3 regions of the Halomonas sp. SL1 genome follow, and region 3 is predicted to be linked to each of the others. Evidence: predicted binding sites of a transcription regulator. Region 3 holds the regulator's gene; each other region holds the start of a gene.

Region 1 (9,453 bases), on a different contig from region 3:
GGCGGGGCGCGTCTCGAGCAGCATCTCGAAGGCCGCCTCGTCCTCCACGAAGCTGCGGTAGATCTCGTCGAGCCCGGCCGGCGGCTCGCGGTCATATTCCCGGAACAGCGGCGCCAGGTGCGACAGCCAGGTAGCCTCCCGTTCCGGGTCGCGCACCGCGGGGGCATGGCAGAAGACGTTGACGTTGAACGGGCGGGGCGTGAGCGCCCGGGTGCGCTCGATCATCGCCCGAGCCTTGTCGACGCCGCTGGCGCCGATGCCCAGCGAGCCCAGGCCGCCGGCATTCGACACGGCCGCCGCCAGCGCCGGCGTGGCCACGCCGGCCATGGGCGCCTGGATGAGGGGCTGGATGCCCAGCCGGTCGGTCAGGGGATTCGACGATGTCATGGGAACGGCCTCCACGAGTGCGGGATACGGTGGCGTTGGTTGACAGCAGTGGGCGGCATGGCGTCTTTTATCGGCGCGCCAGCCGCTGCGACGTCGCCCGAGCGCCGGGCCCTTGTCTCGACCCGGCCGCCATGAGGCGGCGCACGACGCCATGGCGGATAGGGAATAAGAAACAGGGGAGTGTGGGATGTACGTCGAGAGTGTGGAAAAGGAAGACTACCGCGAGCTGCTGGAGGTCTGGGAGGCCTCGGTCAGGGCAACGCACGACTTCCTGCGGGAAGACGACCTGCTGGAGCTGAAGCCGCTCATCTACGAGCAGTATTTCGGCGCCCTCGACCTGACCTGCGTCAAAGGCGAGGGCGGTGACATCCTGGGCTTCTGCGGCGTGCAAGGCGGCAAGATTGAGATGCTGTTCGTCGCGCCGCAGGCGCGCGGCGCCGGCATCGGCGCCTTGCTGCTGGATGACGCGGTGACCGCCCAGGACGCCTCCCGGGTGGACGTCAACGAACAGAACCCGCAGGCGCTGGGCTTCTACCGCCACAAGGGGTTTGCCGTCACCGACCGCTCACCGCTCGACGGCTTGGGCAAGCCCTATCCGCTGCTGCACATGGCGCTGGTGCCCACGCCGTGACGCGCCGCGCCCCTGGCCTCGACGGTGACGCCTCAGCCCGGTAACAAGCCCTCGCCGAGCGCCTCGCCCAGCCTATCCACCGCGGCGGCCAGCCTCTCGTCGATGACGTGGAGGTACTCCGTCCAGTCGTCGACGTGGTTGAGCTCCGCCTTGCCGTCCGAGATGCCACGCAGCACCACCAGCGGCACTTTGAGGCGTGTGCGGGTGGCGGGCATGGCGCCTCCTTGAACGATGCCGGAAGGTCCCTTCCCTACGCAGCCTATAGCGTCGAGGCGTTGGTGACACGACGAGCGCCCCGCACGGCAACAGGCCTGTCTCGGCCTGGCACCGAAGCGAGATTGCGCCATGAGCGGCCGTCGGCGGGCGGCGCGGTCCCCGAGTGCGGCTTCGGCAACCCCTCGCCACTTCCGCAATAATGTCCAAGCCCTTTCCTCGGGGCCGGGACTAAACATAAACACCTAGGCGTCACTCTCTCTGACAGCGTGCCGCAACACGTTCCTGGCCGCCTCTGTGGGGCAAGCGGCGCGAAGCAGCTTCAGAAACTTGGGGCACTCCAGGTGGGACGGCGCGGGGCATTCTGCGACGTGCCGAAGCATGTTGCTCAAGGCCTTCAGTCTTCGAGCCTGGCGATCGAGTTCATCGGCGCGCTCGCTCAACGTGGATCGAGGCAGGTCTGGCTTTCGATCCTTGTCGAACATGCTACCGATCTCTTCCAGCGAGAACCCCGCACTCTTGCCCAATGAAATCAAGGCGAGCTGCACGAGCGTGTCCTCGGTGTACTGCCGGCGCAATCCGTTTCTGGCGGCGGACCGGATCAGGCCGATTTCCTCGTAATAGCGCAGTGTCGAAGTGGCGACACCACTGGCTTTCGAGAGTGTGCCGATATCGATGAGATTCATGCTTGACTTCAAGTTGACTTGAAGTTGCATAGTAGTTTGCAACCAAGCCTCGATCAAGGGTCAAGCACATGAACGAACCTGCTCTTCCCCCCGGCAACAAGCTCGCCTTGGCCGCATTGGCGGGCTCCATCCTGCTGGCCTCACTCGGCATCAGCGTCACGACGGTGGCGCTTCCAACGTTGGCTGCCGCTTTCTCGGCCTCGGTACAGCAGGTGCAATGGGTCGTGCTCGCCTATCTGGTTTCGCTGACGTTGGCCATCGTGTCCGCAGGGCGCCTGGGCGATCTGTACGGGAGTCGACGTGTGCTGCTTTCCGGCCTGGTGCTCTTCACCTTGGCCTCGATTGTCTGTGCGGTAGCACCAAACCTAGGCTGGCTGGTCGCGGGCCGGGTGGGGCAAGGCCTGGCTGCCGCGGTCCTGATGGCATTGCCGATGTCGCTCGCCAAGGGCTTGATCGCCAAGGAGCGCATGGGGGCAGTGATGGGGTTGCTGGGCACCATGTCGGCAATCGGTACGGCGCTGGGTCCTTCTCTCGGTGGCGGCTTGATCGACCTTCTGGGTTGGCGCTCGATCTTCGTCCTGTTGCTCCTGTGCGCTCTTGGCATGATGGCCATTGCGGCGATGGGCATCCCCAAGGAGAAAGGAGCGGCCGCCACGACGGCTCACATGGATTGGGCGGGTAGCCTCTGGCTGAGCCTGGCGCTGCTGTTCTTCGCGATGTCCGCCACGGGTGGCAAGGTCGGAATGGCCATTCCTCTCTGGACGCTGCTTGCCGCGGCCGCCATCGCGCTGGCGGCCTTTGTCGGCTCCGAGAGGCGGGCCGCCCACCCGTTGGTGCCCTTGGCCCTGTTGGGTAGTCGAGTCCTTGCCTCATCACTGGTCATGAATCTCATTGTCAGCGCCATCATGATGTCGACGCTGGTGGTTGGGCCCTTCTACCTGGCATTCGGCCTGGGCCTGAGCGAACTGATGACGGGCATTGTGATGGCGGTCGGCCCCGCGGCTGCCGCGCTGTCCGGTGTCCCCGCAGGCCAACTCACGGACCGGTTCGGCACCGACCGAACCCTGCTTGCTGGTCTGGTGCTTGCGACGGGCGGATTGATCGGCTTCGCACTGCTGCCTGTTCGAGTCGGGATTCCCGGCTATGTGATGGCGCTGCTACTGACAACGCCGGGCTTCCAGCTGTTCTTGGCCGCCAACAACACCGCCACGATGGCAGCAGCTCCAGACGCGCAACGGGGCATGGTCTCCGGGCTGATGGGTCTGTCGCGCAATCTGGGATTCATGACCGGCGCCTCGCTGATGCCGCTGCTGTTCGCCTCGCTCCTGGGTGATCAGGGGGTGGCCTCGAGTTCCACGTTCGCCATCGGCGAAGCCTTCTCCCACACGTTTCTCCTGGCAGCGGCGTCGTTCGGGCTTGCCATGGTGGCCTTCTTCGTGGGGAAGAAGCGCCCGACACCCATTTCGATGTCATCAACTCATCGAGGAGTGAATCATGACTGATGCAAGCTCACATCCTCTTGCTGCTCAAGCCGTCGGCGAACCTCTGCCTGTCTATCTCAGCGGTCGATTCCACCTGGTCAGCATGGGCATCGGCGATGCAGGAAACATCACCGTGAACGCTCAGGAGGTTCTGCGACGCGCCGACGTCGTGTTCGGAACTTCACGTTTGCTGGAGACCTTTGCGGATCTTCTCAGCGGCAAGGAGCTCCATGATGCCGGACATGGCCTGTTCATGGATCTGATCCGCAAGGACACACCGGCCGAGAAAGCCGACGCGAGGGAGGCCGAAGTCAGACAAATCGTCCGGCGCGCCGCGGAGCAAGGCAAGCGAATCGCCGTCATCGACTATGGCGACTCCATGATTTTCGGGCCGCAGGCGGGCTTCATCCAGGAGTTCAGCGACCTCAATCCGGTGATCATTCCCGGAGTGTCGAGCTTCAATGCCGCAAATGCGGCTTTGGCTCGCGACGTCATGACCGGCAGCACGAGCCGGTCGGTCATCCTCGCAGCCGCTTATGATACCCGCGACGACTATGCCGGCACCGATACTCTGCAGCGCCTCGCGGAGACCGGCTCCACGCTGGTCTTTTTTGCGATGCGATCACGGTTCCAGCAACTGACTGAGCGCTTGAAGCGTGTTCTGCCTGGCTCCACCCCCCTCGCGGTCGTCTGCCACGCTGGTCGAAGCGAGCAGCACACCGTCGTGCGAGCGACGCTCGACACCGCTGTCGCTGCGCTACAAGGGCGTGACGTGCCATTCGAACACCTCGTTTATGTGGGTGATTTCCTGTCTGATTGAGGGCTTTCGGGCAAGAGAAGAACTTCTGCGTCGACCCATCGACCTTCGGGGAGGATGAAAGGTTGGGTGGGGCTGATGGAGCTGTTGACGCAAGCGGCCGGAAGCCGCCGCGCAGCAGGCTGCCGGTCAGTGCCGCACCCATGGCCTCCACGCTGGCGCCTCAGTCCGTCAATAAGCCCTCGCCGAGCGCCTCGCCCAGCCTATCCACCGCGGCGGCCAGCTTCTCGTCGATGACGTGGAGATACTCCGTCCAGTCGTCGACGTGGTTGAGCTCTGCCTTGCCGTCCGAGATGCCGCGCAGCACCACCAGCGGCACGTCGAAGCGGGTGCAGGCGCGCAGGCAGGCGTAGCTCTCCATGTCCACCATGTCGGCGGCGATGGCGGCATAGGCCGCGCCCGAGACGATGTTGGCGCCGGTGGAGAGCGATGCCTCGCGAATCCCGGGAATGCGCAGCGGCAGGGGCAGGATGTCCGGCAGGTCGAGGAAGGGTGTGACGCCCTTCTGGAAGCCGAGCGGTGAGGCGTCCATGTCGCGGTAGGCCACCGAGGTCGCCTGATAGACCTCGGTCTGCTCGAGATCCCGGCTGCCCGCCGAGCCCAGCGACACCACCAGGTCCGGCCGTTGCCCGCACGCCTCCAGCTCCGCCAGCGCCGCGGTGAGCTCCACCGCCGCCTCCACCGGTCCCACGCCGGTCATGAAGGCCACGAAACGCTCCCGCAGATGCGGCCCGTACTCTGCATCCGCCGCCATCACGAACAGCACGGAGCGGCCGCCGAGTGTGGTCAGCGGCGCCGGCGCGCGTGGTGTCTGTTTCATCCCCAAGTCTCCGCAATTTATGAATGCCACCATCATGGCGGGCAGGGCCGTTGGCGCCAAGCGGGCGAGGGCGTGAGGGAGGCGAGCGGGTCGCTCCCGCAAGACCGATCTAGATCAAAGGCCTAAGTGAAATTGTCACCAAGCGGTGACATTATGGATCCCTCGTTCTAGGCTGATGGATCAGCCGACTCGCAAGGGAACTGTCGATGGCCGATCACACCGAACCCCGCATCACGTTGCACCCACATTCCCGGCGGGTGCGCGTCCTTGCTGGTGACACCCCGATCGCCGATACCCGCAACGCCATCGAGCTGCGCGAGAAAGGCTATCCACACCGCCACTACATCCCGAAAGAGGATGTGGATATGGCGAAGCTTTCGATTTCCTCCACCGTCACCCACTGCCCGTTCAAGGGCGATAGCACTTATTACTCGCTGCCCGATATCACCGATGTGGCTTGGAGCTATGAGCAGCCGATCGACGAGATGCAGGCGATTGCTGGGCGACTGGCTTTCGATGCCAGGAAGGTGACGGAGATTTTGGAATGACATGCCAAGACTGCTCCACGACGGTTTTCGTAGGAACGCGGCTTGCTGCACGAGGGGATGGTGGCTTCTGGCTTAAGCCCGATGCCCATGAAATAAAGCCGGCACGTTTATCGGTGTCATGTTTCTTTTGAAATACGGAGTGATTATATGACAATTTTGGCTAGTCAAGTTGAATAAATTGCACGGATCGGTGCAAATATTGAAATCACACCAGGCTCGGGCTATTTGTGCAGCCAAGTGGAGCAGATAATTAGAATTGCGATTGATAAAGGGGCGCATGTTAAAGTGCATGCTTCTGGTTATCTAGGGAGTCAGCTAGAACAGTTTGTCCGCATTGGCGGTTCAAATATAACTATAGTTGTGTAGCAAAACATAAAAAGACGATCGATGGCGACCAAAGACGCTGGTATTTTTTTTGGAAAGCATATGCCAAGGTCTTCAGTACGTTATCTTGGCGCTATGAGGGTGGAGGGATGGACAACATCAAGGGATTTGACGAACTCCAGGAAAAGCTCAAAGGGATGGCGGAAGGAGCAAAAGAGCTTGATGATGAGCAGAAATTTTCTATTCTTGAATTGCTAACTGAAGGTTTTGTGTCCGAGTACACCAAATTTCGGGATGCTCAGCAGCTTTTTGACGAAAGTGGTCTTGAAGTTAATGGTGAAGAGGCTCTTAAAGCTATTTCAGATGCTGGCTGGGATAAATACATTGCTCAGGTTCCAGATTTTGAGTCTTGGGGCAAAATGCTAAAAGTGGCCACAGCTGAGTGCGTAAAACGTAAAATGGGGCTGTAATCACATAACAATATGGTGAATGGACTGCTTACCGCTGCTCCTTTGTATCAGCTCCAAAGCGGCCCGTTACCTCAATGCTATGCTTTCATGTAAGATTTGAGTTAAGGAGAGAATCTTGAAGTTAGAAAAGCTCATTGTTTGTAATTTTCGTGGGATAGGATTTGCTGAAATAGACATTAATAACTTCACAACTCTTGTTGGTCCAAATAATATTGGCAAGTCAACAATATTGAATGCGATTCACTTGGTTCTTGATAATAAAAAACCAAAGCTAGAAGATTGGCCAGGTCAACAAGCTTCAGATAAAAAAATGGAGATAGTGTGTGAGTTTGGTGATCTAGAAGAATGGGAAAAAAACAAGTCGGCAGTATCTAAGTTACTTTTTGGAGACAGGCTGAAGATCCGCGTCACAGCTGAATGGAATGCAGAGCAGACAGATTATAGTTACGAGTACTCTGTTTATAATACAGAAAATAAGTTCCCCTGGACTGATGAAAGCTTCACTAATGCCAAGAAAGATGCAACTTGTAAGGCTATCTTTGATGAGCTAGGTATTGCATCAGCTGCTGCTTTTAAAGAAAGGACTGCTGAGCTGGAAGATCACACTGTAGAAAACCATTCAGAACATGTTATTCAGTCTGAAGGTTGGCACATTAAAAAGTTCGCGAACTCATTGCAGCAAGCAGTCCCACACGTAATGTATGTTCCCGCAAGCTTCAAAATAGAAGATGAGCTTAAGGCTACAAATAACAGTCCTTTTTCATTCCTTTTTACGAACAAGTTATTTCCACAAGTTAAGAGCGATGAGTCTTATAAAGACTATATTTCTAAGGCTGAGCTGCTTCAAAATAAATTAAAAGGGCAGTCAGGCGATGGAGGTGAAATAGAAGGGTTAGGTGATGCACTCGAGCAAGTGTCAAGCACACTGAATCAGATTTTAGATTTTGACTCAAAAGTAAGGCTTGCTGTTGGGGATATTGACATTGAGCCTTTATTTATGAAAGCTGCAACTTTTCTTGTTGATGAGGAAATTGAAACGAGTTTGCAATACCAAGGTAGTGGTGTTCAAAGGGCCTTGGCTTTCGCAATGCTAGAGAGTAATGCATCGATAGAGTCAGAAGTTTCTGGTGAGCAAAGAACAGTTATCGTTTTATATGAAGAGCCGGAGCTTTATATTCATCCCCATCTAATGCGGAGATTAAAATCAACCCTGCAAAAAAGGTCAGATTCACCTAAGTGGCAAGTAATTTGTTCTACTCACTCCCCTTTCCTTATAAATCTTGCGGAGAAGCCAGAGTCTCTAAAATTAATAAAAAGAGATGGTGTGAATATGCGGCAAGTTCATCAAGTTAGAAGCGATATTTTTGAAGTTGACGGGGAGTACGACGAACGTACTATCTTGAGAGCTGCTCTGGATTTTCACCCAACAGTTTGCGAAAGCCTTTTTGCCAAACGAGTTATTATAGTTGAAGGCGATACAGAGGTGGCGGTATTTAGTATGATCGGAGAGTTAGCCGAGAGATTGGGGGTTGAAAGAAGTCTTGATAAAGATGCTACTGTTGTATCGGCTGGAGGAAAGTGGACAATCCCTGCGCTAGCCAAAGTGCTAAATTCTCTCGATATTGATTATCGTGTTATTCATGACGCTGACAGGAAAGGCCTTACAGAAGATGAGCTGAAAGAAAAAGCTGCAATTCACCCCTACAAGGCTAATGAAAAGATAGTAAATATAGCAACTGCGGAAAGGGTTTTCTTGGTTAATGATACGTTTGAACATGTGCTTTGGGACCAAGATGAAAACGAATCTGTTAAATCTACAGATAAACCTTTCAATTCGTGGAAAAGAGTGCGCGATTATATTGATGGAAGACAAGGTTTAACTGAAAGGTGTGAAGCAACGCTCAAAGAAATTGTAACCTTTGCATTTTGCGAATAAAGCATAATGAAGCCAGTCAGGAGGGCGCAGCGAAACTGCACCCTCTTGTCGGACGTTAATGAACCACAAGAGGCCATGTGCTTCGAGCTAAAATAATCTCAGACTATGGTTTGAATAAGGGAACCGATATCCATCAACTCCCCAACCCACTCACCCGCATCACTCGCCTCTGCGCCGCATCCATCAGCTGGCCGCGGCCGGTTTCCACCAGCGTCAGCCAGTGGCGGGCGCTGGTGATGCCGGTGTAGACCAGCTCCCGTGTGAGGATGGGGTTCGACGCGTCGGGCAGCACCAGGGCGGCGTGGGTGAACTCCGAGCCCTGGGACTTGTGCACCGTCATCGCGAACACCGTCTCCACCGATTGCAGGCGTTATATTTTTCCATTGCTTTTCTATAGTCTGTTTTTTATTTCTCTTGTGGCTTTTCTTACTCCTTCGCCGGAATTTTTTAATAGTGTGGCAGGTTTGTTGAACGTTTTTGTTAACATTTTGGCTGTGCGTTTTTGGTTGTGAATGTTCCTGTTATCTATTCGAGAGACTCTCGCGCTTGCGTTGGCTAGATGTCCACCGATGAGAATTGATGTCAACACAAAGTATAGCCATCGTTGGTTTTTGCTTTTCTTGTCTTTTTCAACTGAAGAGATTAAGTTTAATATTTTTTCTTTTTGATTGGATAACGTGGGTAGAATGCACTCGCTGGCTAGTGCAAGTGTGTTGGCTGCGATAAATCTTTCCACTAACCCATTGGGTGGGTCTGGAAAAGATGTGCAAAATCTTGAAGGAGGTGTTTCGCAATTGGCTGAAGTTGGTGATAATCTATGCGTACCATTTTCTAAGTTTTCGACTGGACAGACTTCCTGGTTGTAAGCAGAAATCTCTTCTCTTATTCTTGTTATTTCGCTCATGCTGATTTCTTCAGATTGGGGTGCATAAAACTCATAGGTGGACTCGGGTAAAAAGGCTGATATTAGATTTTCTTCGTAGAATGAAAGATCGAGGAGACGCTTCTGAATATATGAGCCCCATTGACAAGATAATTTTTCTTCAGTCTCTTCCTGGATGCAGTGTCTTCTATATCTTCTAACTTGATTTAGAAGATAGTGACTAGCTTGTTGGGTGTTGGTCACCTCTTTTTCTAGAA
Region 2 (9,453 bases), on a different contig from region 3:
GGCGCTGCATGGCGGTCTCGAGCACCCAGTCGCCGATCTCCAGGATGTCGATGGTCGCCTCGGCGAGGGGGATGAAGCGCCCCGGCGAGACGTCGCCGTGGCGCGGATGGCGCCAGCGCAGCAGCACCTCGGCGCCCAGCGGATGGCGCTCGGCGAGCCACAGCTTGGGCTGGTAGGCGAGCCGCAGCTCGCCGCGCCCGGCGGCGCCGCGCAGGTCGTGCTGGAGTTCCAGTCGCTCGCGCTGCCGGGCCTCCAGGGAGGGGGTGTGGCAGCGAATCGGCGGCGTCGCCTGGGCGTCCGGCAGCGCCAGGGCGGCCATGTGCACCAGCCGCTGCGGGGCGCTGTCCCGGGCCCGGCCGATGCCGATCCGGGCGCGGCTGGTGAGGCGCCGCTCGTCGACCGGCTGGGGGCGGCCGAGCCGCGCCAGCAGGTGGCCGGCCAGGGCCTCCAGGGCGTCCGGGTTCGCCGGGGCCGGCAGGATCACCAGCAGGTCGTTGCCGCCCCACAGGCCGAGCATGGCCGCCTCGGGCAGCATCGGGGTCAGGGCGTCGGCCAGGCGCTGCAGCAGTCGCTCGGCGACGTCGTGGCCGTGCAGGCGCATGATGTCGGGCAGGTCGTCGAGGACGATGAACAGCGCCCCGGCCTCGTGGCCGGCCTCCCGCCACGCCTCGAGGCGCTGCAGCAGGGCCCGCCGGTTGGGCAGCCCGGTCAGCGGGTCGGTCATCGAGAGGCGCTCGAGCTCGCGGGTGCGCGCCTCGGCCAGCCCCTCGAGCTCGGCGGCCTGCTCGCGCCGCTCGGCGAGCCGCTGCTCCACGCGCAGCACATTGCGGATGCGCTGCATCGCCTCCTCGTGATCGAAGGGCTTGGTCAGGAAGTCGCGCACGCCGGCCGCCAGGGCGCGCCGGCGGGTGGCGTCGTCGACCTGGGCGGTGAGCACGATCGTCGCCGGCGCCTGCTCGCCGAAGGCGTCCTGCAGCTGCTCGAGCACCGCATAGCCGTCCAGGTGGGGCATGCGGATATCCAGCAGGATCAGGTCGGGCAGCCGGGTCCGGCAGTGCCCCAGCACCTGGCGGGCGTCGTCCAGGCAGGTCAGGTCGGTGTAGCCGTGGTCCTCCAGCAGGTCGCCGAGCAACTCGAGGTTGACCGGGTTGTCGTCGACCACCAGCAGGCGCTTGTGGGTCAGGTCCGTGTCGGGCATGCCCGCTCCTCAGGCGTTCTCGGGGCGGCCAGGCAGCGCGCCAGGGCCGCGAAGAGGTCATCGAAGGCGACCGGCTTGACCAGATAGTCGTCGAAGCCGGCCTCGCGCCCGCGGCGCACGTCGTCGTGCATGGCGTTGGCCGACAGCGCGATCACCGGCAGCCGCCTCAGCGGCGGTTCCGCGCGCAGGCGCGCCAGCGCCTCGAAGCCGTCCATGCCCGGCAGGTTCAGATCCATCAGCACCAGGTCCGGGGGGTGGCGGCGGATCCGCTCGAGAGCCTGCTCGGCGCCGGGCGCCAGCTCCAGGATCAGGCCGTCGCGCTCCTCGAAGGCCTCGCTCATCAGCCGCCGGTTGGCCGGGTTGTCCTCCACGTAGAGCACCCGGGCGCGCAGCTCGACGGCGGGGGCGGCGGCCGAGGCGGCCGGCGGCGGCGCGGCGGGCGCGGCGGCGGGCAGGCCGAACCAGAAGTGGCTGCCCTCGCCGGGGCGGCTCGCCACCTCGAGGCGGCCGCCCATGTGCTCGACCAGCTGGCGGGTGATGGCCAGGCCGATGCCGGTGCCCTCCACCGGGCCGTGCTCGGCGTCCAGCCGCTGGAAGGGCTGGAAGAGCTCGCTGCGGCGAGCCTCGGGAATCCCGGGGCCGGTGTCGCGGACGCCGATGCGCCAGGCGTCGCCGCGGCGCTCGATGGCCAGGCGCGCCTCGCCGCCGGGCCGGTTGTACTTGATGGCGTTGGACAGCAGGTTCAGCAGCACCTGCTTGAGGCGGGTGTAGTCGCCTTCCACCGTCGCCCCGGCGGCCAGCTCCGCGGTCAGCCGGACCTCGAGGTCCCGAGCCTGGGGCTGCATGGCCTCCAGGGCGTCCTCGGCCACCTCGCCGAGGTCGACCCGCTCCCGCGACAGCGGCAGCCGGCCGGCCTCGATGCGGGCCAGGTCGAGGATGTCGTCGATCAGCCGCAGCAGGTGCCGGCCGCTCTTGTCGATCTGCTCGACCTGGCGGCGCTGACGCGCGTCCAGCGGATGGCGACGGCTGCCGGCCAGCAGCTGGGAGAAACCGAGCACGGCGTTGAGCGGCGTGCGCAGTTCGTGGCTCATCGCCGACAGGAAGTCGCTCTTGGCCTGGCTGGCCCGCTGGGCCTCGTCCCGGGCGCGGGCCAGGGCCTCCAGCACGCTCTCGCGCTCGGCCATCCGCCGATAGAGGTTGATCAGCAGCGCGCAGGTGGCGGTGAAGGGGCGCAGCCACTCGAGCAGCTCGTCGTCGTAGGCGCGGCGGCCGTTGGCGATGGCGTACATGCCGATCAGGGTCTCGCCGTCGTGGATCGGCACGCCCAGGTAGTTGTGCAGCGCGGGGTGGCCCGATGGCAGGCCGCCGCGGTGGGGGTGCCCGGCCAGGTCCTCGGTCATCACCACCTCGCCGTGGGCGAAGACGCGCCCCAGCAGGGTGTCGGGGGAGGTCAGCATCATGTCGCCGCTGCGCAGCCGCTCCATCAGGCAGCGCGACTCCTCGCTCCAGGACAGGTCGGTGATGGCGTGGATCTTCAGCGCCGGGGCCCCGGCCTGCTCGATGACCTCGCCGATCAGCGCATAGTCGCTCTCGGTGAGCTCGCGCAGGGCTTCCATCAGGAAGGTCCACAGCCGGTGGCCGGACATCAGCGCCTGGTAGTCGGTGATGCCCTGGTGGAGCACCCGCAGCAGGGCGGCCTGGCGCCGGGTCTGGGTGTTGTCGTGGGCGACCCCCACCACCCCGTCGATGCGGCCGTCGGCCTCGCGCAGCGGCGCCAGGGTCAGGTCGTGATGGCGCCCGGGGCGCAGCGACAGCCCCAGGCACTGGGGCCGGCCCTCGGCCACCACCCGGCGCTCGGCGGCGTCGATCGCGTCGCGGGCCCGGGGGTCGAGGCGGGTCAGGGCGTCGCTGTCGTCGGGCCGCTTCATCAGCGAGTCGAAGGCCTGGTTGATCGCCAGGTAGCGGCCGTCGCCGCTGCGGGCATAGATGGGGTCGTGGCTGCCGTCGAGCACCGCTCGGAGCAGCTGCCGCTCGCGCAGCGCCGCCTCGCGGGCGGCGCGGATCTCGCTGAGGTCGGTGAGGATGCCGATGAACTCGTCGATGCGGCCCGCCTCGTCGCGCAGGGCGCTGACCGCCAGGTGGACCGGCACCGGGTGGCCGTCGCGGTGGCGTGCCTCGACCTCCCGCCCCTGGCCGATGATCCGCGGCGTCCCGCCGGCCAGGAAGCGCCGCAGGTAGCCGTCGTGCTCCCGGGCCACGGCCTCCGGCATCAGCCGATTGACGTTGTGGCCGAGCAGCTCCTCGCGGGCATAGCCCAGCAGCAGCAGGGCATAGGGGTTGGCGTCCAGCACGATGCCGTCGCCGTCGATGCGCAGGATGCCGGTCGCCGATTCCCGCAGGATCGCCTCCAGGCGCCGCGTGGAGCGCTCCAGGCGTTGCGCCTGCTCGCGGGCGCGCAGCAGGGCCTCGGCCTGGCTCGCCAGCAGGGCCAGGCGGCGGCGTCCCCGGGCGTCGAGGACGCCGGCCACGCACAGCGCACCGGTCGGCGTCGCGCCGTCGGGGCACAGGGGGTGAGCGGCGAGGCCCCCCGCCGTCTCGTCCGCCAGCGGCGTCGCTGCGTCCAGCACCCGGGCACAGAACGCCAGCGCCGCCGGGGAGGGCGCGCCGGCGACGGCCAGCGTCCGGGGCGTGCCCTCGCGGTCGACGCGGGCCAGCAGCGCCATCGGCACCGCGAGGAGCTCGCGGGCCAGGCGGGCGACGCCCTCCAGGCCGTCGCCGGCGGGCGCCATGTCGGGGGAGTCGGGTGGCTGCATCCTGCCTCCGGGGAGCGCGGCCCTCGGGACGAGGCGCCGTACATTGCCCGGGTTATCGGCCGCTCGAGGCAGGACTTGACCCGTGCCGATGCTTAGTCATGTTCTTTGGCTATCAGAATCATCATTGTGTTCAATTTTAGCTATCAATGGGGCGCGGTTATGCTCGTTTGCGTCTTCACCCATCACCCAACGCAACGAGGATCGCAACGCCATGTCCCTGCTCAACACCGAAATCAAGCCGTTCAACGCCACCGCCTATCACAACGGCGACTTCATCGAGGTCAGCGACGAGAGCCTCAAGGGCCAGTGGAGCGTGTTCTTCTTCTACCCGGCCGACTTCACCTTCGTCTGTCCCACCGAGCTGGGCGACCTGGCCGACAAGTACGAGGAGTTCCGGGAGCTGGGCGTCGAGATCTACGGCGTCTCCACCGACACCCACTTCACCCACAAGGCCTGGCACGACAGCTCCGAGACCATCGGCAAGCTCCAGTATCCGATGCTGGCCGACCCGACCCATGTCGTGTCGCGCAACTTCGAGGTGCTGATCGAGGAAGAGGGCGTCGCCGACCGCGGCACCTTCGTGGTCGACCCGGACGGCCGGATCCAGATCATCGAGCTCAACGCCGGCAACATCGGCCGCAACGCCGAGGAACTGCTGCGCAAGGTCAAGGCCGCCCAGTACGTCCGTGCCAACCCCAACGAGGTCTGCCCGGCCAAGTGGAAAGAAGGCGAGGAGACGCTGGCGCCGTCGCTGGATCTGGTCGGCAAGATCTAACTGACTGCCGATTCGCGCATCCCTGACGGATCGCCGATCTTCAGCGGGAGTCGAAGGCTCCCGCCCCCGTTACCCCGCCGAGGCGCTGCGCCTCGATCGCCCAGCCAGTCGCGCAAGCGAGATCGGGGCGACGTCCCGGCGGGGCCTGATTCCGATTCTGCCGACATGGCTTCCGGGTGCGAGTCCATCGCGACCCGTACGGGGAAGTCCTTCGAGTCACTCATCACAAGGATTACTGCCGTTATGCTGGACGACTCTCTGAAGCAACAGCTGAAAGCCTATCTCGGCAAGGTCACCCACCCCTTCGAGCTGGTCGCCACCCTGGATGATGGCGACAAGTCCAGGGAGCTCCACGCCCTGCTCGACGAGATCGCCGGGCTCAGCGACCAGATCACCCTGTCCACCGAGGGCCACGACCGGCGCGCGCCGTCCTTCGCCCTGCATCGCGGCGGCGAGCCCACCGGCGTGGTGTTCGCCGGCATCCCCATGGGCCACGAGTTCACCTCCCTGGTGCTGGCGCTGCTGCAGGTGGGCGGTCATCCGCCCAGGGCCAGCGACGCGGTCATCGAGCAGATCCGCTCCCTCGACGCCGACCTGCACTTCGAGACCTACTTCTCGCTGTCCTGCCAGAACTGCCCGGACGTGGTCCAGGCGCTGAACCTGATGGCGATCCTCAACCCGCGCATCTCCCACGACGCCATCGACGGCGCCCTGTTCCGCGACGAGGTCGAGGCCCGCGAGGTGATGTCGGTGCCGAGCGTGTTCGTCAATGGCGAGCCCTTCGACCAGGGCCGCATGAGCCTCGAGCAGATCCTGGCCAGGGTCGACACCGGCGCCGCCGAGCGCGAGGCCGCCAGGCTCAGCGAGAAGGACGCCTTCGATACCCTGATGATCGGCGGCGGCCCGGCCGGCGCCGCGGCGGCGGTCTACGCGGCGCGCAAGGGCATCCGCACCGGCGTGGCCGCCGAGCGCTTCGGCGGCCAGGTGCTGGACACCCTGTCGATCGAGAACCTGATCTCGGTGCCGCACACCGAAGGGCCCAGGCTCGCCGCGGCACTGGAGGAGCACGTCAAGGAATACGACGTCGACATCATGAACCTGCAGCGTGCCGTAGCGCTGGTGCCGGGCGAGGCCGGCGGCGAGCACGAGGTGCGCTTCGAATCCGGCGCCCGCCTCCGGAGCAAGACCCTGGTGCTGGCCACCGGCGCCCGCTGGCGCGAGATGAACGTGCCGGGCGAGGCCGAGTACCGCAACAAGGGCGTGGCCTACTGCCCGCACTGCGACGGCCCGCTGTTCAAGGGCAAGCGCGTGGCGGTGATCGGCGGCGGCAACTCCGGCGTCGAGGCGGCCATCGACCTGGCCGGCATCGTCGGCGAGGTCACGCTGATCGAGTTCATGGACGAACTGCGCGCCGACGAGGTGCTGCAGAAGAAGCTCGCCAGCCTGCCCAACGTCGAAGTGATCAAGGGCGCGCGCACCACCGAGGTCAACGGCGACGGCAACCGCGTCACCGGCCTGACCTACGAGGAGCGCGCCTCCGGGGAACTGCGCGAGCTGGCCCTCGAGGGCGTCTTCGTGCAGATCGGTCTGGTACCCAACACCGAGTGGCTGAAGGACTCGCCCATCGAGCTCTCCGAGCGCGGCGAGATCGTGGTCGACGAGCGCGGCATGACCTCGGTGCCCGGCATCTTCGCCGCCGGCGACGTCACCACCGTGCCCTACAAGCAGATCGTCATCGCCATGGGCGAGGGCTCCAAGGCCGCCCTGGGCGCCTTCGATCACCTGATCCGCAGCTGATCGCCCCGCGGTTCATGCAGGACGCCCTCGCCGCTTTGCGGCGGGGGCGTCCTGCGTTGGGCGGGAGAATAACGGCGAGGGCTCAGCCTGCGCGGCAGAGCGTCTCCATGCGGGTCAGCGCCGCGTCGGCGCCGTCCAGGCTGAAGACCAGGAACCAGTGGTCGTCCTCGGCGCGATGGAGGCGCAGGCGCAGCGTCTCGCCGCCGCGCATCTCGTCGAGCACCTCGTCGGTGTCGGGCAGCACCAGGCGCGCGTAGAAGCCGCTGTTGCCGCGCTCGGTGATGAACTCGGCCCGGCCCTGGTGGACCCAGCCCTCATCGATCAGCAGGTCCACCGGCACCCGGTTGACGGTGCCGGTCTCGGCCTGGACCTCGTCGAGCTCGACGCGCAGCTCGAGCCAGGGGCGATCGCAGGCGTCCGGCGTGGCGTTGACGCTGAACACGCTGTCGCTATAGCTGTGCTGCTCGATGGCGCGCACGTGGCGTTCGTTCCCCAGCCGCAGCACCAGCGAGTGCCAGTCGCCGTGGGCCCGGGCGTCGTCGACGTTGAAGGTTTCGGCTGCTGCCGGGGCGGCGAGGGTCATGCCCATCAGCGCGCTTAGCGAGAGAGGCATCAGGCAAGAGAGGAAGGGGCGTGAGGAGAACATGCGGGCATCCATGACCGTGGCGTCGGGAGACTAGCACGCGGTGTCGAAGCTGTCGGCCTTACGAGGCCTGTGAGGCGTCCTCGATATTCAGCAGCTGGACCAGCTCGGCGCGCTGCTGGCCCAGCAGATCGGCGAGGGTGTAGCGGTCGAGCACCGACAGGAAGGCCGCCAGGGCCTCGCCGAGGATCGGCTTCAGCCGGCAGGCGGGGGTGATGGTGCAGGCGTTGCCGTCGCGGAAGCATTCCACCAGGCCGAGGTCGGGCTCGGTGTCGCGCACCAGCCCGCCCAGCGAGATCTCGGCGGGCGCCCGCTTCAGCCGCAGGCCGCCGTGCTTGCCGCGGGTGGCGGTCAGGTAGCCGAGCCGATTGAGCTCCTGCACCACCTTCATCAGATGGTTGCGCGAGATGGCGAAGCGCTCGGCGATCTCCGAGATGGTCGCGCGCTCCTCGTCCTGTCCCTTCACGGCCAGATAGATCAGCACGCGTAGCGAGTAGTCGGTGAATCGGGTCAGGCGCATGGGGTCTCCGGACGCGGCGGGAAGCGGTCTTCATTCTATCACGGCGAGGGCGGGCTCCCGGCACGTCGCGTCGCCGCGGCGTTTCGCCGCGATCGGCGGCGGTGAATTGACCGGCATCAAGCCGGCGCCGGGTGGTACCCGTGGGGCCGCGGGCGGGCTGGCATAATATGGGCAGCGTTCATGGAGGTCCGATCATGCCCCAGCCACAGCCGTTCATCCGCCCCCTCGTCGAGAAGTACGACCGCCCCGGGCCGCGCTATACCTCCTATCCCACGGCGCCGCAGTTCCATGCCGCCTTCGCCGAGGACGATTATCGGGCCCAGGCCGCCCAGAGCCATCGCGTCGCCGCGCCCAAGCCGCTGTCGGCCTACGTGCACGTCCCCTTCTGCGAAAGCCTCTGCTATTACTGCGCTTGCCACAAGATCGTCACCCATCGCCGCGAGCGGGCGGCCGAGTATCTCGCCCTGCTGAAGCGCGAGATCGGTCTCCAGGCCGAACTCTTCGATAGTGAGCGCACGCTTGCCCAGCTGCACCTGGGTGGCGGCACGCCGACCTATCTGAACACTGCCCAGCTCGGTGAGCTGATGGAGGCCCTGGCGGCGGGCTTTCGCTTCGCGCCCCCCGAGGCCCGGGAGTTTTCCCTGGAGGTCGACCCGCGTACCGTCACCCCGTCGCAGCTGCATGAGCTGCGTGCGCTGGGCTTCAATCGCCTGAGCTTCGGCGTTCAGGACTTCGACCCCGAGGTGCAGGCGGCGGTCAACCGCGTCCAGGGCGAGGCCGAGGTGGCCGCCTTGATGACGGCCGCCCGGGACGCCGGCTTCCACTCGGTGAGCGTCGATCTGATCTACGGCCTGCCACGCCAGACCGTGGCCAGCTTCGCGGCCACCCTGGACAAGATCGTCGCCCTGCGGCCGGATCGCATCGCCACCTACAGCTATGCCCATCTGCCCGAGCGCTTCAAGGCCCAGCGGCTGATCCGCGACGAGGACATGCCGCCGCCCGAGCGCAAGCTCGAGCTACTGGAGCTGACCATCCATCGCCTGACCGACGCCGGCTACGTCTACATCGGCATGGACCACTTCGCGCTGCCCGACGACGAACTGGTCCGGGCCCAGCGCGAAGGTACCCTGCAGCGCAACTTCCAGGGCTACTCCACCCACGCCGACTGCGATCTGATCGGGCTTGGCGTCAGCGCCATCGGCGAGGTCGGAGACGGCTACAGCCAGAACGTCAAGGAGATCGCCGCCTATCGCGAGCGCCTCGAGGCCGGGCGGCTGCCGGTGCTGCGCGGCTACCGGCTCGACGACGAGGATCGCCTGCGCCGCGACGTCATCCACGCCCTGATGTGCCATGGTCGCGTGGACGTCGATGCCATCGAGGCGCGTCACGGCATCGACTTCGCCGGCCACTTCGACGATGCCCTGAAGGCCCTGGCGCCGATGCGTGACGATGGCCTGATCACGCTGGGCGAGCGCCGCCTCGAGGTGCGCCCGGCCGGCCGTCTGATGTTGCGCAACCTGGCCATGGTCTTCGATGCCTACCTGGACGGCGACAAGGTGCGCTACTCCCGGACCGTCTAGGCGTGGTCCCAGGGGAGCGTGATCGCCCTGTCACCCCGGTACGAGTTTCCTGCCGTCTGCCAGGCAGCCGTTTGCCTGATTCCCTCGTCGCGATAATCAGCGGCCCTTCCGATGGTGAAGCCTGCGT
Region 3 (9,453 bases):
AAGGCCAGGGCCACCACCTGGGCGGCGAAGCCCGGGGGGTTGGCGCCCAGGTAGGTCGCCACCACGATCGCCACCGACATCGAGATCCTGGCTGCCATCAGCTCGCCCTTCTCGGTGATGCGCGGATTGATGGCCCCCTTGATCAGGTCGTGGCTGATCGCCGAGGAGATGGCCAGCAGCAGGCCGGCGGCGGTCGACAGTGCGGCCGCGAGACCGCCGGCGGCGATCAGGCCGATGACCCAGCCCGGCAGATTGGCGATCTCGGGGTTGGCCAGCACCAGGATGTCGTTGTTGACCGACAGCTCGTTGCCTTCCCAGCCGCGCTGTTCGGCGGTCGGCGCGAAGGCCTCGGTGTCGTTGTAGAGCTGGATGCGGCCGTCGTCGTTCTTGTCCTCATACTGGATCAGGCCGGTCTCTTCCCAGGTGCGGATCCATCCCGGGCGCTCCTCGTAGAGGATCGGGTTGGCGGTGGCATCCTCGACGTTCTCGACCTGGCCGGCCATGTCGGGATAGACGGTGGTCGCGATGTTGAGGCGTGCCATGGAGGCCACGGCCGGGGCGGTCAGGTACAGCAGGCCGATGAACACCAGGGCCCAGCCGGCGGACCAGCGTGCGTCGGCCACCTTGGGCACGGTGAAGAAACGGATGATGACGTGGGGCAGGCCGGCGGTACCGATCATCAGCGACAGGGTGAACAGCACCATGTTCAGCTTGTTGTCCACGTCCGCGGTGTACTCGTTGAAGCCGAGTTCGGTGATCACCTCGTTGAGCTTGGCCAGCAGCGGCATGCCGGATTCGCTGTGTTCGGAGAACAGGCCCAGCGCCGGGATCGGGTTGCCGGTCAGCTCCAGCGAGATGAACACCGCCGGGATGGTGTAGGCGATGATCAGCACGATGTACTGGGCCACCTGGGTGTAGGTGATGCCCTTCATGCCGCCCAGCACCGAGTAGAAGAAGATCACCACGGCGGCGATGATCAGGCCGGTGGTGGCGTCGACTTCCAGGAAGCGCGAGAAGGCCACGCCGGCGCCGGCCATCTGGCCGATGACGTAGGTCACCGAGGCCACGATCAGGCAGACCACCGCGACCATGCGCGCCTGCTTGCTGTAGAAGCGATCACCGATGAATTCCGGCACCGTGAACTTGCCGAACTTGCGCAGGTAGGGGGCCAGCAGCATGGCCAGCAGCACGTAGCCGCCGGTCCAGCCCATCAGGAAGGTGGAGTTGGCGTAACCGCCAGCGGCGATCAGGCCGGCCATGGAGATGAAGGAGGCTGCGGACATCCAGTCGGCGCCGATGGCCATGCCGTTGGTGATCGGATGCACCCCGCCGCCGGCAACGTAGAAGTCCTTGGTCGACCCGGCCTTGGCCCAGATGGCGATGCCGATGTAGAGGGCGAAGGAGGCGCCGACGAACAGGACGTTGATGGCAAATTGACTCATGCTGAGTTACTCCCCGAGCCCGAATTGCTTGTCCAGCCGGTTCATCTTCCAGGCATAGAAGAAGATCAGGCCGATGAAGGTCAGGATGGAACCCTGCTGGGCGAACCAGAAGCCCAGGTCGGTGCCGCCCACGGCAATGCCCGCCAGCAGCGGTCGAAGCAGGATGGCCGCGCCATAGGAGACGGCTGCCCAGACGACCAGACAGCCGGTAATCAATCTAAGGTTGGCCTTCCAGTAGGCCTCGGCATTGGGGGTCTCTTCAGCCATGATATTGCTCTCCACTTGTTGTTGGGGTCGGGAAGTTGCTCACAGCATTCATGGGTCGCCGCGTGGCCTTCCCGGTGTCCGGCGAGCGGACCGCGGCGGCGTGCCGGATGATGAAGTGCCCGTCGAAGAGGGGTCGCATCTCGGCGGGATGGCATCACCCGATGATCATCGTCAATGCTGGTCAACAACGCCGGAAAAAACATCGCAGACTTTCGTATCATGAGCGTAAAACGATTCAATTAGTGATCGTAAGTTTCTTGTAAATCAATATATTACGAACCTTCTGGAAGGATTTGACTCGAGAGGAGGCGGCAAAGGTTGGACGATCGTCTATCCCCGTGTCCGAATGATGACTCGGCATCCGATCTCGGCATAACGTCATGACGCATGAGGTCACGGTCGTGGGCTATGACTTTGGTATAAAGCCGAGATTCGTCGGGTCGGCCTGCGGCGGAATACCTAACACCATGGTCTAGATTCTGGTCGCGAGAGGGGGTTGCTACTCTGGACCCGAGCCCTGCTGTCCCCGGTTCTTCGTCTCGCGCGTGGCCCATGCCCCGTTCGGTGCGCGATCCGGGGCGGCGATTCCCGGCACGAGGACCCGCTTCCATGGTCGATGTCGATCTCTCCCACGCCCCCTTCAGCCTGCTCGACGAGGCCGGGCGGGAGCGCGTGCGCGGCGGTCTCGACCTGGCCTACTTCGATTGCGACGAGATCATCCTCGAGGCGGGGCAGCCCGGCGATAACGTCTTCCTCATCCACAAGGGCGAGGTCGCCGAGCTGGACACCACCCAGCCCGGCGAGCGCCAGCGCATCGGCCACTACACCGGCGGCGACCTGTTCGGTGCCATCAGCATTCTCAATGGCCAGAGTCGCTATCGCTTCCGTGCCGAGCAGGAATCGCTGTGCTACCTGCTGCCCCGGGCGCTGTTTCTCGAGCTGTGCGACGCCTATCCGGCCTTCGATGCCTTCTTCCGCCAGCGTCTCGCCGACAAGGCGCGGCTGCTGACCGAGCAGCGCGCGGCCGGCGGGGTGACCATGGCCGGCTTCATGCTGGCGCGGGCCCAGGACTGCATGCGCCCGCCGCGCTGCCTGGGCGGCGAGACCACCATCGCCGAGGCGGTGCGTCTGCTGCATGACGAGGCGGTCGACAGCCTGCTGGTGCAGGGCGAGGCCGGGCCGGGCATGGTCACCAAGACCGACCTGCTCGACGCCCTGGTGCTCGAGGGGCTCGGCCAGGAGACACCGCTGTCGTCGCTGGCCGGGGAGGAGCTGATCACCGCCCGGCCCGATCAGTACCTGTTCGAGGTGCTGGTGCTGATGACCCGCCGGCGCATCGAGCGGGTGGTGATCGTCGAGGACGAGGCGCCGGTGGGCGTGGTGGAGCTGACCGACGTGCTCAGCTACTTCTCCAGCCGCAGCCACGTGGTCAGCCTGCAGGTCGAGCAGGCCGGCGACCTGAAGCAGTTGGCCTCCGCCAGCCGCCGTACCGCCGAGCTCGCCGGTGCGCTGATGGCCCAGGGCGTGAAGCTGCGCTTCGCCATGGGGCTGCTGGCCGCGCTCAACGGTCGCATCATCCACAAGGCCTGGGACTTCTCGATGCCCGAGTCCCTGAGGCGCGACAGCTGCCTGATGGTGATGGGCAGCGAGGGGCGCGGCGAGCAGATGCTCAAGACCGACCAGGACAACGGCCTGATCCTCGACGACGACCTGGCGTGGCCGGACTGCATGGAGCGCATGGCCGAGTTCACCGAGACCCTGGTCTCGCTCGGCTACCCGCGCTGCCCCGGCAACATCATGGTCTCCAACCCGGACTGGGTGGGCACCGAGCGCCAGTGGAAGGCGCGCATCGCGCGCTGGGTCGAGGCTCGCGACGGCGACAGCCTGATGAAGCTGGCGATCATGCTCGACGCTCATGCGGTGGCCGGCAATCCGGCACTGCTCGAGCGGGTGAGGGAGACGCTGTTCGAGGCGGCCTCCCGTGACGAGCTGCTGCTCTCCTACTTCGCCCGGCCGGTGATGCGCTTCTCCACGCCGCTGACCCTGTTCGGCTCGCTGAAGAAGCCCCAGCACGGCATCGACATCAAGAAGGGCGGCATCTTTCCCATCGTGCATGGCGTGCGGGTCATGGCGCTGGAGCGCGGCATCCTCGCCACCGGCACCCTGGATCGCCTCGATGCCCTGGCCGCCGACGGGCGGCTCGAGGAGCGCTTCGCCGAAGACCTGGGGGAGGCGCTGTCGCTGTTCACCCAGCTGCGCCTCGAGCAGCAGCTGGCGCGGCTGGAGGGCGACGGCGGCGACGAGAGCGGCGAGCCGGACCGGGTCGTGGTCCAGTCGCTGTCGTCGCTGGAGCGTGACCTGCTGCGCGAGGCGCTGCACATCGTCAAGGACTTCAAGCAGCGGATTTCCCATCGTTATCACCTCGAATACACCTGAGGTGGCCGGCCGCCGCCTCTCGACACGACAAGGACATCGACATGCTCAAGACCCTGCGCCGCCTGGTCGACCGCCACCGCCACGCCCATGGCCAGTATGGCTGGCTGTTCCGCCCCTATACGGGGGAGGAGCTGGTGGCGCTGGCCGTGCAGTCGACCGGCGGCGACGTGCGCAGCGCCGAGCCGCTGGCGATCGCCGCGGTGCGCCTGCGCGGCGATCGGGTGCTGACCAGCGAGTCGCTGGAGCTGCGGCTGACGCGCCCGGAAGGCGTGGACGCCGAGGTGCTGCGGCGTCACGGCCTGCGCGGCATCGATCTCGACGACGGCGTGACGCTCGACCAGGCCCTGGCGCGGCTGCTCGACTTCGTCGGCAATCGCCCGCTGGTCGGCTGGCGGCTGGATCGCGACCTGGCGTTGCTGAACCGCCCGCTGCGCGCCCGATTCGGCTTCGACCTGCCCAATGCCGGCATCGACCTGGTCCAGCGTTACCAGCGTTACCATCATCATTCGCGGCTCGAGGTGGCACCGGCCTTCGAGCGGGTCGCCGCGCAGCTCGAGGTGCCGCTGATGGGGCGCCACAGCGTGCTGGGCACCGCCGTGACCACGGCCCTGATGCACCTGCGGCTGGACCGCGACGCGCTGCTCGAGCGCCGCAGCGGCTGAACGCGCGCCACGTCGCCAGCCTGGCGGCAGGGTGGTAGGATAGGCGCCCTTTCCCTTTCCCCGATTGCCCTGGCAGCGCCCCGACCATGCAAGATGCCGTGACCTTCGATCCCCGTCCCGCCGATGAGGCCGCTTCGGCCGAGCCGTCGACCCTGTCCGCCGAGGCGCCCGACGCCAAGGCCAAGCGCGAGTTCAACAAGCTGCAGAAGCGGCTGCGGCGCCAGGTCGGCAACGCCATCATCGACTTCGACATGATCCGCGAGGGTGACAAGGTGATGGTGTGCCTGTCCGGCGGCAAGGACAGCTACACCATGCTGGAGATCCTGCGGAATCTGCAGCGCAACGCGCCGGTGAACTTCTCGCTGGTGGCGGTGAACCTCGACCAGAAGCAGCCCGGCTTCCCCGAGCATGTGCTGCCCGAGTACCTGGACGGGCTCGGCGTCGATTACCATATCCTCGAGCGCGACACCTACTCGGTGGTCAAGGAGAAGACCCCGGAAGGCAAGACCACCTGCGCGCTGTGCTCGCGGCTGCGCCGCGGCTCCCTCTATGGCTATGCCGAGGAGATCGGTGCCACCAAGATCGCGCTCGGTCATCATCGCGAGGACATCCTCGAGACGCTGTTCCTCAACATGTTCTTCGGCGGCAGCCTCAAGTCGATGCCGCCCAAGCTGCTCTCCGACGACGGCAAGAACATCGTCATCCGCCCGCTGGCCTACTGCCGCGAGGCCGACATCGCCGAGTTCTCGGAGCGCATGGCCTTCCCGATCATCCCCTGCAACCTGTGCGGCTCGCAGCCCAACCTGCAGCGCCAAGTGGTCAAGGAAATGCTGGCCGAGTGGGAGGCCAAGCATCCCGGCCGTCTGGAAAGCATGTTCAAGGCGGTCACCAACGTCGCCCCCTCGCAGCTGGCCGACCGCGAGCTGTTCGACTTCGCCGGGCTGGAGGACAAGCAGGCGAAGATGCAGGCCGACCGCATCGATCTGCATAACGAGTGAGTAGCGCCTAGCGGCAAGCGCCCGGCTGCTCAGTAACGGGCGGCAGATGTCGAGGAAGCCAATGAGAAACCCACGGGACGTCGAGTCCTGTGGGTTTCTTCGTTGACGTCAGGAATGGCCATGACATCATCCTGCCGCGCTTGGCGCTTGGCGCTTGGCGCTTGGCGCTTGGCGCTTGGCGCTGTCAGCGGCAGCCCTCTTCCTCGGCCAGCTCGGCCAGGGCGTCCAGGTCGAGGATGTTCACCTCGCGGCCGGAGACGGCCACCAGGCCCTGCTGCTGGAAGCGGCCCAGGATGCGGCTGACGGTTTCCACGGCCAGCCCCAGGTAGTTGCCGATGTCGGCCCGGGACATGGAGAGCCGGAAGCTGTAGGCGGAGTAGCCGCGGCGCCGGAAGCGGTCGGAGAGGCTGGCGAAGAAGGTGGCCAGCCGCTGGTCGGCGGTCTTGCGCGACAGCAGGCGCATCATGCGGCGGTCGTCGCGCATTTCCTTGCTCATGCTGCGGTAGAGCTGGGCGCGCAGCTCCGGCAGGCTTTCCGACAGGGCATCCAGGCGATCGAAGGGGATCTCGCACACGGTGGTGGTCTCGAGCGCGATGACCGAGCCGGGATAGGTCGACTCGTCGATGCCGTCCAGCCCCACCAGTTCGCTGGGCAGATAGAAGTTGGTCAGCTGATCCATGCCGCCGCCTTCGCTGGTGATCTGCTTGAGGCTGCCGGAGCGAACCGCATAGACGCTGGTGAAGGGGCTGCCCTGACGGAACAGCGACTCGCCCTTCTTGAGCGGCGGACGGCGGCGGATGATGGCATCGAACTGATCGATGTCCTCGAGTTCGAGGGCCAGGGGCAGGCACAGGGAACTCAGGCTGCAGGTCCGGCAGCGGGTCTCGTGCAGCAGTGAGCGGCGCCTGCCGGCTGCGATATCGGGCATGCTGTCCTCCTTGATCGGGGCTTGCCTTCCCCATTATGGCGGATAGCACCCGCCCGGGCATAGCATCCCTTAGCCGTGTCCCGCGCCCGAACGGCGGCAGCGCGACCAGTGCCCCGATGCGGTGGCCAGTCGCCCCTCATCCAGCGCCGCGGCATAGTCCTCGGCCGAGCCGGCGTTGCAGGCCACGGCGTCGGGCAGCCGCGAGATGGCACCGGGGCCAAGCCCCAGCCGGTCGCGGGCCTGCTCGCGTCGCGTCTGCGCCCTGGCGTCCTCCAGCGCGGCGCCGTGGCGGGCGTAGAACCCGCCTCCCAGCGACCGATAGCCGTTTCCGGCCAGGCGGTCCTCGATCCGAGCCAGCAGCGTCGCCGGCAGCGTCGACTCGCCCTCCTGCCAAGCGGGGTCCGGGCGCAGCGAGAGGCGTGGCGGCGTCATGGTCATCAGCGTGGCGAGCGCCGCGGCGGCCTCCTGCTCGGGCGTCGCCGGCGGCACGATCAGCACCAGGTTCAGCGAGTGCCAGCCCATGCGGACGCTCTCGTCGAGCAGCGGCTCGATGCGTGACTGCAGCCGCGTCAGGGCTTCCGGGCGGTCGGCCCTCGGCAGGCGCATGACCAGCTTCAGGCGGTTGAAGCCCAGTGCCTCCAGATGGCGCAGGGTGAGAAGATCCGTGGCACGGGGATCGAGTTCGACGGTGAAGTCGCGCCAATGTCCCGATTCGAAGGGAAAGCGCGAGGCCAGCCGATCGACCAGCCCGCTCATCCGCGACAGGCTCAGCCAGGGGGGCAGGCTGCCGCCCCAGTGCAGGGCCTCGATCCGTCGATCGGGGGCGAGGCAGCGTCGCACCAGCACCATCTCGCGATCCAGTCGGGCCAGGTCGACTTCGAACGGGTCCATGCCCTTGGCGTGATCGACGCGCGCGTCGCCATCGTGGCGCAGCGGCAGGCGCAGATGCAGCGACAGGGGACGGGCGTCGGCGTTGCTGGCGGCCAGCGCCGCGGCGTAGTCGTCGGCGCCGAAGTCGGAAGGAGCGGTGACGGGCATGGCAGGATTCCGGGAGTGCATGCCATCAGGCTAGCGGTCGCGGAAGCGGGCGGTGTTGCGCTGGGTCAAGCGCGACGGCGAAAGCGGTTCAGTGCTGCCCGGCGTGGCCGGCCTCGTGGGGCATCGCGCCCGGCCACAGCCCCCACAGCTGCCACAGGGCGAAGCCGATGATCGTCAGTGCCGCCAGGGTGCGGGTGGCCGGGTGGCGGATCAGGCCGCCCAGCCGACGCGCGGCCAGGCCGGTGGCCAGCAGCGCCGGCAGGGTGCCGAGTCCGAAGGCGCCCATCAGCGCCGCGCCGCGCAGCGGATCGGCGCTGGCCAGGCTCCAGGTCAGCATCGAGTAGACCAGTCCGCAGGGCAGCCAGCCCCAGACGGCGCCCAGGGCCATCGCCTGGGGCACCGTCACGACCGGCATCAGTCGCCGTCCGAGGGGCTCCAGGCGGCGCCACAGGCGCTTGCCGAGGGCCTCCAGCCTCAACAGCCCCTTCCACCAGTCGGCGATGTAGAGCGCCATCAGGATCAGCATCGTCGCGGCCAGCACCTGCAGCGCCAGGCGCACCCCGGGGGCCAGCCCGACCAGGGTGCCGAGCCCGGCGGCCAGGGCGCCCGCGAGCACGTAGCTGGCGATGCGCCCCAGGTTGTAGCCCAGCAGCAGGCCGCCGAGCCGGACCGGATGGCGCAGGCTGGGCGGCACGGCGAAACTCAGGGCGCTCATGATGCCGCCGCACATACCGATGCAGTGGGCGCCGCCGAGCAGGCCGAAGACGAAGGCCGCGGCCAGCGGTGGCAGGTCGAGTCCGGTGGGGTTCATCGGGCGTCCTTGTCGCTGTCCTTGTCCCGGGTTCGGTCACGGTCGGGGGCGGCGTTCGGCTCGCCCGCATCGTGCGCTGGGCCTGGCCCTTGCGGCGGGTCGTCATCGTCGAACAGGATGCGATGCGCAGGGCCTTCCAGGTCCTCGAACTGGTCGTGGCGCACGGCCCAGAAGAAGGCCCAGACGGCCAGGCCGAGCAGGATCAGCGACAGCGGTATCAGCAGGTAGAGAATGCTCATGATGCCTCCCGGGCGAGGGTATTCTCGGCGCGCCGCTGGCGGGCCAGCCTCAGGGCATTGGCGACCACCACCAGCGAACTCGCCGACATGCCCAGCGCCGCCAGCCAGGGGGGCACCCAGCCCAGCGCCGCCGGGGGCAGGGCCAGCAGGTTGTAGGCCAGCGCCCAGCCCAGGTTCTGGCGGATGATGCGCCGCGTGGCGCGGCCGACGTCGAGCGCTTCGACCAGCCGCCCGAGATGGGGGCCGAGCAGCACGGCGTCGGCCCGGGTGCGGGCCAGGTCGGTGGCCGCGTTCATGGCGAAGGCGATGTCGGCGCCGGCCAGCACCGGGATGTCGTTGATGCCGTCGCCGACCATGGCCACCCGCTGGCCCTCGGCCTGGCAGTCGCGCAGCCGAGCGAGCTTGTCCTCGGGGCTCGCGCCGGCGCGCCACTCGGCGATGCCCAGTCGCTCGGCCAGTGCCCGGGTGGGCCCCTCGGCGTCGCCGGACAGCAGTTCCACCGCGATGCCTCGCGCCGCCAGGGCGGCGACGGTGGTGGCGGCATCTTCCCGAGGCTGGTCGCCCAGGGCGAACCAGGCCCGTGGCTCGCCGTCCTCGGCCAGCAGCAGCCAGTGGCCGATCTCGGCACCGCT

The links. The regulator FNR, encoded in region 3, switches genes on or off when oxygen is low (the NO sensors DNR and NnrR bind a similar motif). The targets are predictions, from matches to a motif close to TTGATNTANATCAA.
Region 1: C9J49_RS09140 (DUF427 domain-containing protein) is a predicted target of FNR. The motif match lies at 5,140-5,153, and genes of this name have one in related genera.
Region 2: hemN (oxygen-independent coproporphyrinogen III oxidase) is a predicted target of FNR. The motif match lies at 7,853-7,866, and genes of this name have one in related genera.

What each region holds. Positions count from the first base shown of each region.
Region 1 is NZ_PYUQ02000014.1:119,122-128,574, reverse strand. Features, by position in the region: gene C9J49_RS09175 (nitronate monooxygenase family protein) at 1-387, opposite strand, end outside; gene C9J49_RS09170 (GNAT family N-acetyltransferase) at 575-1,018, shown strand; gene C9J49_RS09165 (hypothetical protein) at 1,051-1,233, opposite strand; gene C9J49_RS09160 (helix-turn-helix domain-containing protein) at 1,477-1,917, opposite strand; gene C9J49_RS09155 (MFS transporter) at 1,986-3,419, shown strand; gene C9J49_RS09150 (SAM-dependent methyltransferase) at 3,412-4,218, shown strand; gene C9J49_RS09145 (5'-methylthioadenosine/S-adenosylhomocysteine nucleosidase) at 4,379-5,035, opposite strand; gene C9J49_RS09140 (DUF427 domain-containing protein) at 5,242-5,583, shown strand; gene C9J49_RS09135 (hypothetical protein) at 6,057-6,377, shown strand; gene C9J49_RS09130 (ATP-dependent endonuclease) at 6,493-8,313, shown strand; partial or broken gene C9J49_RS09125 (ATP-binding domain-containing protein) at 8,447-8,683, opposite strand; gene C9J49_RS16950 (hypothetical protein) at 8,705-9,453, opposite strand, start outside.
Region 2 is NZ_PYUQ02000006.1:31,583-41,035, forward strand. Features, by position in the region: gene C9J49_RS02295 (EAL domain-containing protein) at 1-1,198, opposite strand, end outside; gene C9J49_RS02300 (ATP-binding protein) at 1,180-4,011, opposite strand; gene ahpC (alkyl hydroperoxide reductase subunit C) at 4,223-4,786, shown strand; gene ahpF (alkyl hydroperoxide reductase subunit F) at 5,030-6,583, shown strand; gene C9J49_RS02315 (hypothetical protein) at 6,666-7,229, opposite strand; gene C9J49_RS02320 (Rrf2 family transcriptional regulator) at 7,288-7,746, opposite strand; gene hemN (oxygen-independent coproporphyrinogen III oxidase) at 7,941-9,326, shown strand.
Region 3 is NZ_PYUQ02000010.1:47,190-56,642, reverse strand. Features, by position in the region: gene C9J49_RS03990 (sodium:solute symporter family protein) at 1-1,442, opposite strand, end outside; gene C9J49_RS03985 (DUF4212 domain-containing protein) at 1,449-1,709, opposite strand; gene C9J49_RS03980 (putative nucleotidyltransferase substrate binding domain-containing protein) at 2,319-4,145, shown strand; gene C9J49_RS03975 (DNA polymerase III subunit epsilon) at 4,187-4,807, shown strand; gene ttcA (tRNA 2-thiocytidine(32) synthetase TtcA) at 4,894-5,805, shown strand; gene fnr (fumarate/nitrate reduction transcriptional regulator Fnr) at 5,990-6,733, opposite strand; gene C9J49_RS03960 (hypothetical protein) at 6,803-7,771, opposite strand; gene C9J49_RS03955 (sulfite exporter TauE/SafE family protein) at 7,860-8,582, opposite strand; gene ccoS (cbb3-type cytochrome oxidase assembly protein CcoS) at 8,579-8,821, opposite strand; gene C9J49_RS03945 (heavy metal translocating P-type ATPase) at 8,818-9,453, opposite strand, start outside.